4 regions of the Pseudomonas sp. NUPR-001 genome follow, and region 1 is predicted to be linked to each of the others. Evidence: predicted binding sites of a transcription regulator. Region 1 holds the regulator's gene; each other region holds the start of a gene.
What was found. Region 1 encodes FliA, which starts transcription of late flagellar genes. Its sites were predicted from a motif close to CTAAAGTTTNNNNNNNNNNNGCCGNTAA; they were not measured.
Positions count from the first base shown of each region.

Region 2: ACP6KB_RS06145 (flagellar protein MotY) is a predicted target of FliA. The motif match lies at 1,404-1,431, and genes of this name have one in related genera.
Region 3: motA (flagellar motor stator protein MotA) is a predicted target of FliA. The motif match lies at 1,725-1,752, and genes of this name have one in related genera.
Region 4: ACP6KB_RS17905 (methyl-accepting chemotaxis protein) is a predicted target of FliA. The motif match lies at 1,235-1,262, and genes of this name have one in related genera.

Region 1 is NZ_CP197353.1:4,283,889-4,287,017, forward strand. Features, by position in the region: gene ACP6KB_RS19490 (chemotaxis protein CheA) at 1-529, opposite strand, end outside; gene ACP6KB_RS19495 (protein phosphatase CheZ) at 542-1,330, opposite strand; gene ACP6KB_RS19500 (chemotaxis response regulator CheY) at 1,350-1,724, opposite strand; gene fliA (RNA polymerase sigma factor FliA) at 1,829-2,569, opposite strand; gene fleN (flagellar synthesis regulator FleN) at 2,566-3,129, opposite strand, start outside.
Region 2 is NZ_CP197353.1:1,326,052-1,329,180, reverse strand. Features, by position in the region: gene ACP6KB_RS06150 (argininosuccinate synthase) at 1-296, opposite strand, end outside; gene ACP6KB_RS06145 (flagellar protein MotY) at 426-1,367, opposite strand; gene pyrC (dihydroorotase) at 1,498-2,544, shown strand; gene rnt (ribonuclease T) at 2,541-3,129, shown strand, end outside.
Region 3 is NZ_CP197353.1:5,491,062-5,494,190, forward strand. Features, by position in the region: gene motB (flagellar motor protein MotB) at 1-804, opposite strand, end outside; gene motA (flagellar motor stator protein MotA) at 808-1,659, opposite strand; gene ACP6KB_RS25255 (HDOD domain-containing protein) at 1,789-3,129, shown strand, end outside.
Region 4 is NZ_CP197353.1:3,951,030-3,954,158, reverse strand. Features, by position in the region: gene ACP6KB_RS17905 (methyl-accepting chemotaxis protein) at 1-1,193, opposite strand, end outside; gene ACP6KB_RS17900 (Na+/H+ antiporter family protein) at 1,454-2,773, shown strand; gene ACP6KB_RS17895 (FecR family protein) at 2,803-3,129, opposite strand, start outside.

The DNA of each region.
Region 1 (3,129 bases):
GCACCTGAGCTTCGGCTTCGGCCTTGACCGCATTGAGCGAGTCCAGCAGTTGCTCGAATTCGGTGTCGGTAATGTCGGTGCTAGCTTGAGCTTCAACGACCGGTTCAGGTTCGGGCGCTGGTGCTTGTTCGGCAGCAGCAGCAGGCTCGGCCAGACGCGACAGCGCCGCCAGCAACTCAGGCGTAGCCGGGGTGATGTCGCTACGCTCACGCACCTGACCGAACATGCTGTTGACCGTGTCCAGGGCCTCCAGCACCACGTCCATCAGTTCCGCATCAACGCGACGCTCACCCTTGCGCAGGATGTCGAAGACGTTTTCGGCGATGTGGCAGCACTCCACCAGCTCGTTGAGCTGGAGGAAGCCGGCGCCCCCTTTTACAGTGTGAAAACCGCGAAAGATTGCATTGAGCAGATCGGCATCATCCGGACGGCTTTCCAGCTCGACCAGTTGCTCGGACAGTTGCTCAAGAATCTCGCCGGCTTCTACCAGAAAATCCTGAAGGATCTCTTCATCGGCGCCGAAGCTCATTAAACGTGCTCCCTAAAAACCCAGGCTGGACAGCAGATCGTCGACATCGTCCTGACCGGACACAACGTCTTCACGCTTATCGGCATGAATCTGCGGACCTTCACCCCGAGTCGGATGTTTTTCTTGATCTTTCTCAGCGCGCAGCTGCTGGTGGTCATGTTCGATACCGGCAAAGCGGTCGACTTGACTGGCCATCAGCACAAGCTTGAGCAGATTGCTTTCTACTTCGGTGACCAGCGCGGTAACACGCTTGATCACCTGCCCGGTCAGGTCCTGATAGTCCTGTGCCAGGAGAATGTCATTGAGGTGACCGGCGACCTTGCGGCTACCCTCCTCGCTACGTTCCAGGAAACGGTCGATGCGGTGCATCAGCTCGCGGAACTCCGGGGCCGCCACTTCGCGGCGCAAGAATCGCTGCCAGTCGGTGCGCAGGTCACGGGCTTCATCGCTGAGCTCATGCAGCACCGGGGTGCTTTCCTCAACCAGATCCATCGTGCGGTTGGCCGCCCCTTCGGTCAGCTTGACCACATAGGACAGGCGCTCGGTGGCATCGGTGATCTGCGAGACTTCCTCGGCCTGCGGCATTTGCGGGTCGATCTGGAAGCTGACGATCGCGCTGTGCAGCTCTCGCGTGAGCTTGCCGACTTCCTGGTACAGGCCACGGTCACGGGTCTGGTTCAGCTGATGGATCAGTTGCACCGCGTCGCCGAATTTGCCGCGCTCAAGACTGTCGACCAGTTCGTGAGCGTGCTTCTTCAGTGTCGACTCGAAGCCGTCCAGTGATGAATGTGTTTGCTCCATAGCGCCCCCGTGGCGTGTCTTAGCTGTTGACGCGCTCGAAGATCTTCTCGATCTTTTCTTTCAGCACTTGCGCGGTGAACGGCTTGACCACGTAGCCATTCACACCGGCCTGGGCGGCTTCGATGATTTGCTCGCGCTTGGCTTCGGCAGTCACCATCAGCACTGGCAGGTGCTTGAGGCGCTCGTCGGCACGCACTTTGCGCAGCAGGTCGATACCCGACATGCCTGGCATGTTCCAGTCGGTGACGAGGAAATCGAAATGGCCGCTTTCGAGCATCGGCAGTGCAGTGTTGCCGTCATCCGCTTCCTGGGTATTGGTGAAGCCCAGGTCACGCAACAGGTTCTTGATGATCCGCCGCATCGTCGAAAAATCGTCGACGATGAGGATTTTCATGTCTTTGTTCAATTAGACCTCCAAGCAGTCTTTAACGCGTTCAGCGCTGAACGCGCATTCAATCAATTCGGGCACTACATTTCGCGACTGCATTGAACCTGCGTTCAACGCGCCCGCCATTCCCCCAGGCGACTGCGCAAACGCGCCGCGCACTGACTGTGCAACTGGCTGACGCGCGATTCGCTGACCCCCAGGACCTCACCGATTTCCTTGAGGTTCAGCTCTTCGTCGTAGTACAGCGCCAGCACCAGACGCTCACGTTCAGGCAAGTTGGCGATGGCATCGGCCAGCGCCGCCTGAAAGCGTTCGTCTTCCAGATCGCGCGAAGGCTCGAGCTGGACACTGGCGCCGTCCTCGTGCAGTCCTTCATGTTCGCCGTCCTGCAACAGGTCGTCGAAACTGAACAGGCGACTGCCCAAGGTGTCATTCAAAATCCCGTAGTAATCATCGAGACTCAATTGAAGTTCGGCAGCAACTTCGTGATCTTTAGCGTCACGGCCGGTTTTTGCTTCAATTGCACGAATCGCGTCGCTGACCATGCGGGTATTGCGGTGAACCGAACGCGGTGCCCAGTCCCCTTTACGTACTTCGTCCAACATTGCCCCGCGGATGCGGATACCGGCGTAGGTCTCGAAACTGGCACCCTTGCTCGCGTCGTATTTGTTGCTGACTTCGAGCAAGCCGATCATGCCGGCCTGGATCAGATCTTCCACCTGCACACTGGCCGGCAAGCGTGCCAGCAAGTGATAGGCGATACGCTTGACCAACGGTGCGTAACGCTCGATCAACTCATACTGGCCATCGCGCGAAGCCTTGCTGTACATCCGATAGCCGCTGGCGTTCATAGCACCGGTCCCGCGCTTGTCGGTTGCACCAGGCGCTCGACAAAAAACTCCAGATGACCACGCGGGTTGGCTGGCAGCGGCCAGGTATCGACCTTCTGAGCAATGGCCTTGAATGCCAACGCGCACTTGGAACGCGGAAAGGCTTCATAGACCGCTCGCTGCTTCTGCACCGCCTTGCGTACGCATTCGTCGTAAGGCACCGCGCCGACGTATTGTAGGGCGACGTCAAGGAAGCGATCCGTGACCTTGGTCAACTTGGCGAACAGGTTGCGCCCTTCCTGAGGGCTCTGCGCCATGTTCGCCAGCACGCGGAAACGATTCATACCGTAATCGCGGTTGAGCAGCTTGATCAGCGCATAGGCGTCGGTGATCGAGGTGGGCTCATCGCACACCACCAACAGCACCTCTTGCGCCGCACGGACAAAACTGACTACCGAGTCACCAATACCCGCAGCGGTATCGATCACCAGCACATCGAGGTTGTCGCCGATCTCGCTGAACGCCTGGATCAGGCCGGCATGTTGGGCAGGCGCCAGGTGCACCATGCTCTGCGTGCCCGA
Region 2 (3,129 bases), 3.0 Mb from region 1:
ATCAGCGGACGAGCGATGGAAGTACCCAGCAGGTACTCGCCTTCGTAAACGGTGTTGGCGCGGAACATCGGGAATACGAAGTCGCGCACGAACTCTTCGCGCAGGTCGTCGATGTAGATTTCTTTCACGCCCATGGCCTGAGCCTTGGCGCGAGCCGGTTCGACTTCCTCACCCTGCCCCAGATCAGCGGTGAACGTCACCACTTCACAGTTGTAGGTATCCTGCAGCCACTTGAGAATCACCGAAGTATCAAGGCCGCCGGAATACGCCAGTACGACCTTTTTTACGTCCGCCATGCCATCACTCCACGGGGTTGTACGGAAAGCCGACGATTCTACCGGCCTTGCCGCAAAAATTACAGTGGGGCGACAGCTTGTGACGACAAAGCGACAGGAACTGTCGATAGCGCGACGGACGGTCGCAGGTCAGGACTTCACTGAAGGCTTGCCATTCTCCGCCTGAGCCGCAGGCGCCGCCGGGGTTTGCGGTGCTTTCTCCTGCGCCGTTTCCACAGGCGTCACGCGGTCGAGCTGAATGTTCACCCGACGATTGCGTGCGCGGTTGGCCGCCGAGTTGTTGGCCGCCAGTGGGTAGCGCTCGCCGTGGAAGCGCACCTGGATCTGCTCTTCAGGGATACCGTGCGCTTTGAAGTACTCCATCACCGCCAGCGCCCGCCGGCGAGACAGGTCACGATTGCTCAGGCGATTGCCACTGTTATCGGAATGACCATCGACCTCGATGTGGTTGACCGTCGGGTCGGCCTTGAGGAACGCCAGGATCACATCCAGGCGTGCCTTGGCATTGGCGTCCAGGTCAATACCACCGCCCGGAAAGCCAACCCGCGCCTGGCGTACCTGATCGTAGTTCATCGGCAGCAGCTTGGCGGCACACAGCTGATAGTCACCGTAGGCTTGGCTGAACTTCACCGGCAACACGCGCACTTCCATGGCACGCCCGGCCTCACCGGCGAAATTACGCACCACGGTGCTACGGCCATCGAGCAGACCATTGATCAGACGACTCGCCTGGCCTTGGCTACTGGTAAACAGTACGCCGCTGCGCGCCATGCGTACCGACCCCAGGTTGATATCGGCACGGCCAGGCTGCCACGGCGCCGCCGCAGCCAGCAACGCCGCTGCCCCGGTGCCCAGCACGTTGGTGCTCGAGCGCAATTGAAAGGTGGCCTGCTCACCGGCCCGACGCACGAACTCACCCGTACCAAAATCGGCAATCGGCTGGACCAGGCGGCATTCGAACTGATCGCCTTCGACCTTCCACTCAACATTCTCCAGACGGGTCTGGAAGGTGAGCGCTGTCGCCGGCAGGCAAACGAACACACTGAGCAGGGCTAGATAACGCTGGCGCACGGGCGGCTCCACAAATTTTTACGGCATACCCGCAGGCTATCGGTCAGGCGCGGCAAAACTTGATAGCGAGTGCTCGGCACCCGCTTTTCCGGTAGCATTCACCTTGAGTTCGACCCGCCTGGAATCCCCAATGTCCGACCGCCTGACCCTCCTGCGTCCCGATGACTGGCACATCCACCTTCGTGATGGTGCTGTGCTGCCCCACACCGTTGGCGACGTTGCGCGCACCTTTGCACGCGCAATCATCATGCCTAACCTGGTACCTCCCGTGCGCAATGCCGAAGAAGCTGGCGCCTATCGGGAGCGCATCCTGGCCGCCCGTCCGGCCGGCAGCCGCTTTGAACCGCTGATGGTGCTGTACCTCACCGACCGCACTCAGCCCGAGGAAATCCACGCGGCCAAGGCCACCGGTTTTGTGCATGCCGCCAAGCTCTATCCAGCCGGCGCCACCACCAACTCCGACTCTGGCGTGACCAGCATCGACAACATTTTCCCAGTACTTGAAGCCATGGCCGAAGTCGGCATGCCGCTGCTGGTACACGGTGAAGTGACCCGCAGCGAAATCGACGTCTTCGACCGCGAGAAGCTGTTTATCGACGAGCATCTGCGCCGTGTCGTCGAGCGCTTCCCAACGCTGAAAGTGGTGTTCGAACACATCACCACCAGCGATGCCGTGCAGTTCGTCAATGAGGCTCCGGCCAACGTCGGCGCCACCATCACTGCCCAGCACCTGCTGTACAACCGCAACCACATGCTGGTTGGCGGTATCCGCCCGCATTTCTATTGCCTGCCGATCCTCAAGCGCAACACCCACCAGGTGGCCTTGCTTGACGCCGCCACCAGCGGTAGCAGCAAGTTCTTCCTCGGCACCGACTCGGCACCGCACGCCCGTCACGCCAAAGAAGCAGCCTGCGGCTGTGCAGGGTGCTACACCGCCTACGCGGCGATCGAGCTGTACGCCGAAGCGTTCGAACAACGCAACGCCCTGGACAAGCTTGAAGGCTTTGCCAGCAAACACGGCCCTGACTTCTATGGCCTGGCGCGCAACACCGACACCATTACCCTGGTTCGCGACAGCTGGACCGCCCCAAGCAGCTTGCCGTTCGGCGAGCAAACCGTTATCCCGCTGCGCGCCGGTGAGCAACTGCGCTGGCGCCTGCTGGAGGAAACTGCGTGAGTGAAGATCTGTACGACGACCAGGACGGTCCAAGCGGTGGCCCCCGCCACCCGATGGCAGAGCGTTTTCGTGGTTACCTGCCGGTTGTAGTCGATGTCGAGACCGGCGGCTTCAACAGCGCCACCGATGCCCTGCTGGAAATCGCAGCGGTCACCATCGGCATGGATGAAAAAGGCTTCCTGTTCCCGGAACACACTTACTTCTTCCGCGTCGAGCCGTTCGAAGGCGCCAACATCGAGCAGGCAGCACTGGAGTTCACCGGGATCAAGCTGGATCACCCGCTGCGTATGGCGGTCAGTGAAGAGTCGGCCCTGACCGATATCTTCCGCGGTGTACGCAAGGCGTTGAAGGCCAATGGCTGCAAACGAGCCATCCTGGTCGGGCACAACAGCAGCTTCGACCTGGGCTTCCTCAATGCCGCCGTGGCGCGCCACGACATGAAGCGTAACCCGTTCCACCCGTTCTCCAGCTTCGATACTGCGACCCTGGCCGGGCTTGCCTATGGGCAAACCGTCCTGGCGCGTGCCTGCCAGAGCGCCGACATCGACTTCGACGGTCGCGAGGCGCACTCCGCGCGCTACGACA
Region 3 (3,129 bases), 1.2 Mb from region 1:
AATGTCGATACGGCGGTTGACCGGATTGAACGGGTTGGCCCGGTCAAACAGTGATGACGAGGCATAACCCACCACCCGCGCCACCTGATCGTCCGGATAACCTCCCGCTACCAGGGCGCGGCGTGCCGCGTTGGCACGGTTGGCCGACAACTCCCAGTTACCGAAATCACCAGTACCGGCGTATGGCTTGGCATCGGTATGGCCGCTGATGCTGATCTTGTTCGGCACCGCCTTGATGGTATCGGCCATGGCCAGCAAGATATCTTCGAAGTAAGGCTGCAAGCGGGCGCTGCCCAGATCGAACATTGGCCGGTTTTCCGCATCCATGATCTGGATGCGCAAGCCATCCTGGGTGATTTCGAAGAGGATCTGATCCTTGAACTTCTGCAGTTGCGGGTTCTCTTCGACCTTGTTCTGCAACTCTTGCAAAAGCAACTCAAGGCGCTCGCGCTCAACTTGCTCAGCCATGCTCTCAACCTTGTCCTGATCCAGCTGAATGCTGGTATCGGGTGTCGGTTCAGACTTCACTTCCGGGTTGATGGTTTTTTCCGGAGCGAGCTGCGGCGAGCCGCCCAGGTCAATAATGTAGGGCGTGCCGCTTTCAGAAAAACCGATCGGGTCTTTGAAGTAGCCGGCGATAGCGATCTTCTGTTCCGGCGTGGCCGTGGACATCAGCCAGAGCACCAGGAAGAACGCCATCATCGCCGTGGCGAAGTCGGCGAAGGCGATTTTCCAGGCACCACCGTGGTGGCCGTCGCCAAAGCGCTTGACGCGCTTGACGATAATGGGCTGATTGTTCTCCATGACTTAGCGACCGCGAACCGCTTGTTCCAGCTCGGCGAAGCTCGGACGGTGGCCTGGGTACAGCACCTTGCGCCCGAATTCCACGGCCAGCGACGGTGGCATGCCGGAAGCCGAGGCCACCAGCGAAGCCTTGATGGCTTCGTAAACGTTGAGCTCTTCCTTGGCGTCCTGACGCAGGCAGGTAGCCAGCGGGCCGAAGAAGCCATAGGCCGCCAGAATACCGAAGAAGGTACCTACCAGCGCCGCACCCACGTGCAGGCCGATGGACTTCTGGTCGCCGTCACCCAGCGAGGCCATGGTCACCACGATACCCAGTACCGCCGCGACAATACCGAAACCTGGCATACCGTCAGCGATGCCTGTCACCGCATGGGAGGGGTGCTCAAGCTCTTCCTTCATGCTCAGCAGCTCCATGTCGAACAGGCCTTCAAGCTCATGCGGAGCCATGTTGCCGGTGGACATGATGCGCAGGTAATCGCAAATGAACGCGGTCATGCGCTCATCGCCCAGCACTGCAGGGTATTTGGCAAAAATCGGACTGGCAGCGGCGTCTTCGATATCGGCTTCGATCGCCATCATGCCTTCACGCCGGCTTTTGTTGAGGATCTCGTAAACCAACCCGAGCACCTCGATATAGAAGGTGTGGGTAAAGCGCGTACCAAACATTTTCAGCGACTTTTTGATTACATGCATGGTCATGTAACCAGGGTTCGCCTGCAAAAACGCACCAAAGGCCGCACCACCGATAATCAGCACCTCAAAAGGCTGGATCAGTGCAGCAATTTTGCCGTGGGACAGAACATATCCGCCGAGCACACTCGCGAATACGACGATGATGCCGATAATTTTAGCCATAGATTGAAAGCACTTACTGTCGTGGTCAGGGTCGTGGGCGGAAGTTAATAAAACTCTTCTTCTACTTATCGGCAGATCTGCGCCAGACTATAGTCAGTCAAGGCGAAAAGCCAGTTCGGCCCCCTCAGCATGCCAATTGAAACCATCGTGCCAGATCAAACACCAAAAACACTCGATGCCTGGGTCAAACTTCTCGATAGCGTACGACTGCCTGTTCCCCAGGCCAGTTACGAGCGCGTCAACGCCGCCATTGCCGACAGCCGCCGCTCACTGCGTGATATCGCGGAGATAATGCAGAGCAGCCCAAGCCTGGTGCTCAGCGTGATGCGCGAGGCCAACCATCACACCAACTCCAGTATTGGCGAGCCGGCCGAAAGCCTTGAAATAGCCCTGAACCGTCTGGGCCTGGCGCGCACAGCAGCGCTGCTGGAACGTTTGCCTGCGCTCCCAGAAGCCGACATTTCACCAGCCCTGCGCCAGTTGCAACTGGTCAGTCAGCACGCCAGCCAGCAAGCCAATGGCCTGTTCGCCAGCCGTCTGGCGCGACTCTGGCAGGAAATCCACTGGGGCAGCCTGTTGTTTCTGTCACCACTGTGGCCTTTGGCCCTGACTTACCCCAAGCACATTGAGGCGTGGGAACTGCGGGTGGTACACAAAGGTGAGTCGGCACAACAGGTAGAACTGGAGTTGTTTGGCGTACGGGTGCTGAGCTTGTGCAAGGCACTGGCCGAACACTGGCGCCTGCCGGATTGGGTCACTCGCGGCTACCACCTGCTGCAGGATGAACAACGCTTTCTGGCCCAGGCGCTGCACATCGCTCGCGAACAAAACAGCCTGCGCCAGCAACAACACCTGGACGAACACCCGCACCTGCGCCGCTGGTTCAATCAACCGGCCAACACCGTACTGCTGGCCAACGGCCTGGCGCTGGCGGCGCAAGTGGGCTGGACCAGCCCTCACGTTCGGCGCTGGCAACTATTGATCAGTCTGTATCTGCAGGTTGGCGTAGACGATGTTCAACAATTAACGCACCAGCAAGCGGCAAGCAGCGCTCGCCAGCATGCATGCAAGGATCTGTTTCACCCGGCCGAAGCGTTGCTCTGGCCCTGGCAACAACGCCGCCGTCACCCTGGGCAGATCGCACCGCCACCGCCCTCGGCCCAGGCGTTGGGCACCTGGCGCAAGCTCTGTGCCGAACTGCTGACTGAGCCCAGCCCCTTCAGCAACGCCATCCACCTGGCCACCCTGGCGCGTGATGCCCTGGTAGCCTGCGGCATGCAGCGGGTCGTACTGCTGATGACCGATAAATCACTGACGCAGTTGCGGGTGCAACAACTGGCTGGCGTACCGACAGAGGCGTCGAGCCTGGTGTTAGCCATCGAGCACAGCAAACTGCTCCAGCGCTTGATGAGCAGTGCCGCGCAGTTACGCCTGACACCCGAAAACCATGCGCAATTTTCCGCCCTGCTG
Region 4 (3,129 bases), 330 kb from region 1:
TTGAGCATCGCCGCGACACCGAGGATCGGCCGGGTGACGCTGCGTGCCATCAGCCAGATCAGCAGCAAGCCAACGATGGCTGCCACGGCGCCGAGCACCAGCTCAATCAATGTGCCGCTGGTATTGCTGCGGTCGAGTTCCTGCTTGAGCGTTTCGGCCGGGGCGGTCAGGGCGCTTTCCGGTACATCGAGCAGCACCCCCCATGACTTGCCACCAGGGATCGGCGCGAAGGAGGCCAGCACTTTCAGGCGCTCCTTATGATGGATGCTGTGCAGCGGTGTGCTGTCGGCCAGCAGGCGAACCAGTTCCGCACCTTTCTCGGTGTCGATCTGGTCAATGCGTTGCGCCAGCTTGTTGGCGTCCGGGCTGTAGCCGGCCAGCAGGCCAACCGGGCTGAGAATGCTGACCTGGGTCTGGCCCTGGTAGAGGTTGCGGCTGGCTTGCTGACTCATGGCCTGCAGGCTGTTGAGGTTGATGTCGATCGACAGGGTGGCAATCACCTTGTCGCCGGCTTTCAGCGGAAACACGATGCTGGTCATCAGCACTTGCTGGCCGTCGATCTCGTAGAAGTAGGGTTCGATGACACAGGTTTTGCCGGTGGTGCGTGGGCACACCGACCAGGTATTGGCCGGCTCGCCGCTCGGGCCAATGCTGGTGTCGGCCATGTCTTTTTCCGGCAAGGCCATGGAGGTCAGCTGGCCGGGGGTCGGTTGTGACCAGTACAGGGCAAAGCGGCCGGTTTCGTTGCTACCCAGCTCTTCCTGGTTAACGAACAGCTCGTCTTTGTTGTCCAGCGCGTTGGGCTCGAACACCAGCGACAGCCCCAGCAGTTCGGGGTTGGCCTGCAGGGCGGCGCGTACCTGGCGGGTCAGGTCTTCGCGCAGGTCGAACGCATCGAGAAAGCGCTTTTCCGCCTGCTCACGCAGGAACAGCACCTGACGGGAGAACCCGGCGCCGTACTGATAGGCGTCCATGAATTGGCGACGAATGTTCAAGGCCTGGACTTCACCCTGGGACTCGATGCGCCCTTGGGCCGCTTCGGTGAGCATTTGCATGCTGCTGGTTTTCACCAGCTCCGAGCTGTGCTCCATGCGGTACAGCGAAAGGCCCACCAGCAGGGTAACGATGCTGGCCAGGCACAAACCGGCCAGCAGGGTGATTTTCCACTGAATGGAAAGCTGTCTGAATGACATGGCGAAGTCCTATGATCCAAAAAAGATTGAGGCTGCCGACGTTATCGGCGGATTTGCCGCGTTCTTTATTCAAACAGTCAATTTAAATGCGTCGTTTTCGTTCATTCCTACGACGCTTGTTGCGCAATGCGCTTTGACAAGCGAAGGGGCCTGCTTCAGAGTGTGCGCCCTCCATAACAATACCTATCGCTCGGCCGCTGCTTTTAAGTAGTTTGTCGCCGGGTCGGTCGCTTTTTGTCTGGTTTCTAGAGGTCACAGGAATGAATGCAGTAATTGCCGCGGTCGGCATCATGCTGATCTTGAGTCTGTCCCGCGTGCATGTGGTGATTGCCTTGATCGTCGGTGCGTTGGCGGGCGGGCTGGTCGGTGGTCTGGGTATCGAAGGCACGCTCAAGGCCTTCAATGGTGGCCTGGGTGGTGGTGCCACGGTGGCCTTGTCGTACGCCTTGCTCGGTGCGTTTGCCGTGGCGATTGCCAAGTCGGGCATGGCTCATGCCCTGGCTGACCGTATTCTGGCGATGGTTGGCCAGCAGGGGCACGCCGATGGCGGTAAGGTCAAATGGCTGCTGATCGGTCTGCTGCTGGTAGTGGCCATTTCTTCGCAGAACATTCTGCCGATCCACATTGCCTTTATTCCGCTGCTGGTGCCGCCGCTGCTTTATGTGCTGACCAAGCTGCAGATCGACCGGCGTCTGGTGGCCTGTGTGATGACCTTCGGTTTGATAACGCCCTATATGTTCCTGCCGGTTGGTTTCGGCAACATCTTCCTCAATGAAATCCTGCTGGCCAACGTCAGCCGCAGCGGCGTGGATGTCAGTGGTGTCAACGTCACCCATGCCATGGCTATCCCGGCGGCGGGCATGCTGTTCGGCTTGCTGCTGGCGGTGTTTTTCAGCTACCGCAAAAAGCGCGTCTACGACCTGGAAAAAATCGAACAGGTCGAGCAGGTGGCGGTGCGCTACAACCCGTTGACCCTGCTGGTGGCCGGTGTTGCCATTGCCGCGGCATTCATCATTCAGCTGTGGCTCGACTCGATGATCATCGGGGCGATGGCCGGTTTCCTGATTTTCTCGGTGTCCGGCATCGTGCGCTGGAAAGAAACCGATGACCTGTTCACCGAAGGCATGAAGATGATGGCCATGATCGGCTTCATCATGATTGCCGCCTCCGGTTTTGCCGAAGTGATGAAGGCTACCGGCGAGGTCAAGAGCCTGGTGGAGACCTCGGCGCTCTGGATCGACCACAGCAAAGGCGTTGGCGCACTGCTGATGTTGCTGGTGGGCCTGCTGGTGACCATGGGTATCGGCTCGTCGTTCTCTACCGTGCCAATTCTTGCCGCGATCTTCGTGCCGCTGTGCGTACAGCTGGGTTTCGACCCGGTCGCCACCGTGTGCATCGTCGGTACTGCCGGGGCGCTGGGCGATGCCGGTTCGCCGGCTTCGGATTCAACCCTGGGCCCGACTTCGGGACTGAACGTGGACGGCCAGCATCACCACATCTGGGACACTGTGGTGCCGACCTTCATCCACTACAACTTGCCGTTGCTGGCGTTCGGCTGGCTGGCGGCGATGATGCTGTAGTGAGCAGGCTACGGGGTTGAGCGCAAGGCTCAGCCCCGTGCTGGCGCCGGTGAGATGCGGTTCAGCAGCATGCTGCCGTCGTTGTTGCGGGTCAGGTAAACCGGCAGCACCTTGGGCAGGTTACTGACCAGACGCTTGATCTGGTGAGTGTCGTAGACGCCACTGATACGAATGCTGCCGGTACTTTCGTCGGCCAGCATCAAGGGCTCATCCAGGTAACGGTTGATTTGCGGCAGGGCCTGGGCAAGGCTCAGGTTGTCGAGAATCAGTTTGCCATTGCGCCAGGCCAGGCTGGTGTCATGGGCGTAGGTCTGGTTCAGGCGGGGTTCGAAGTCACCGGCCTGATAGCTGGCCTG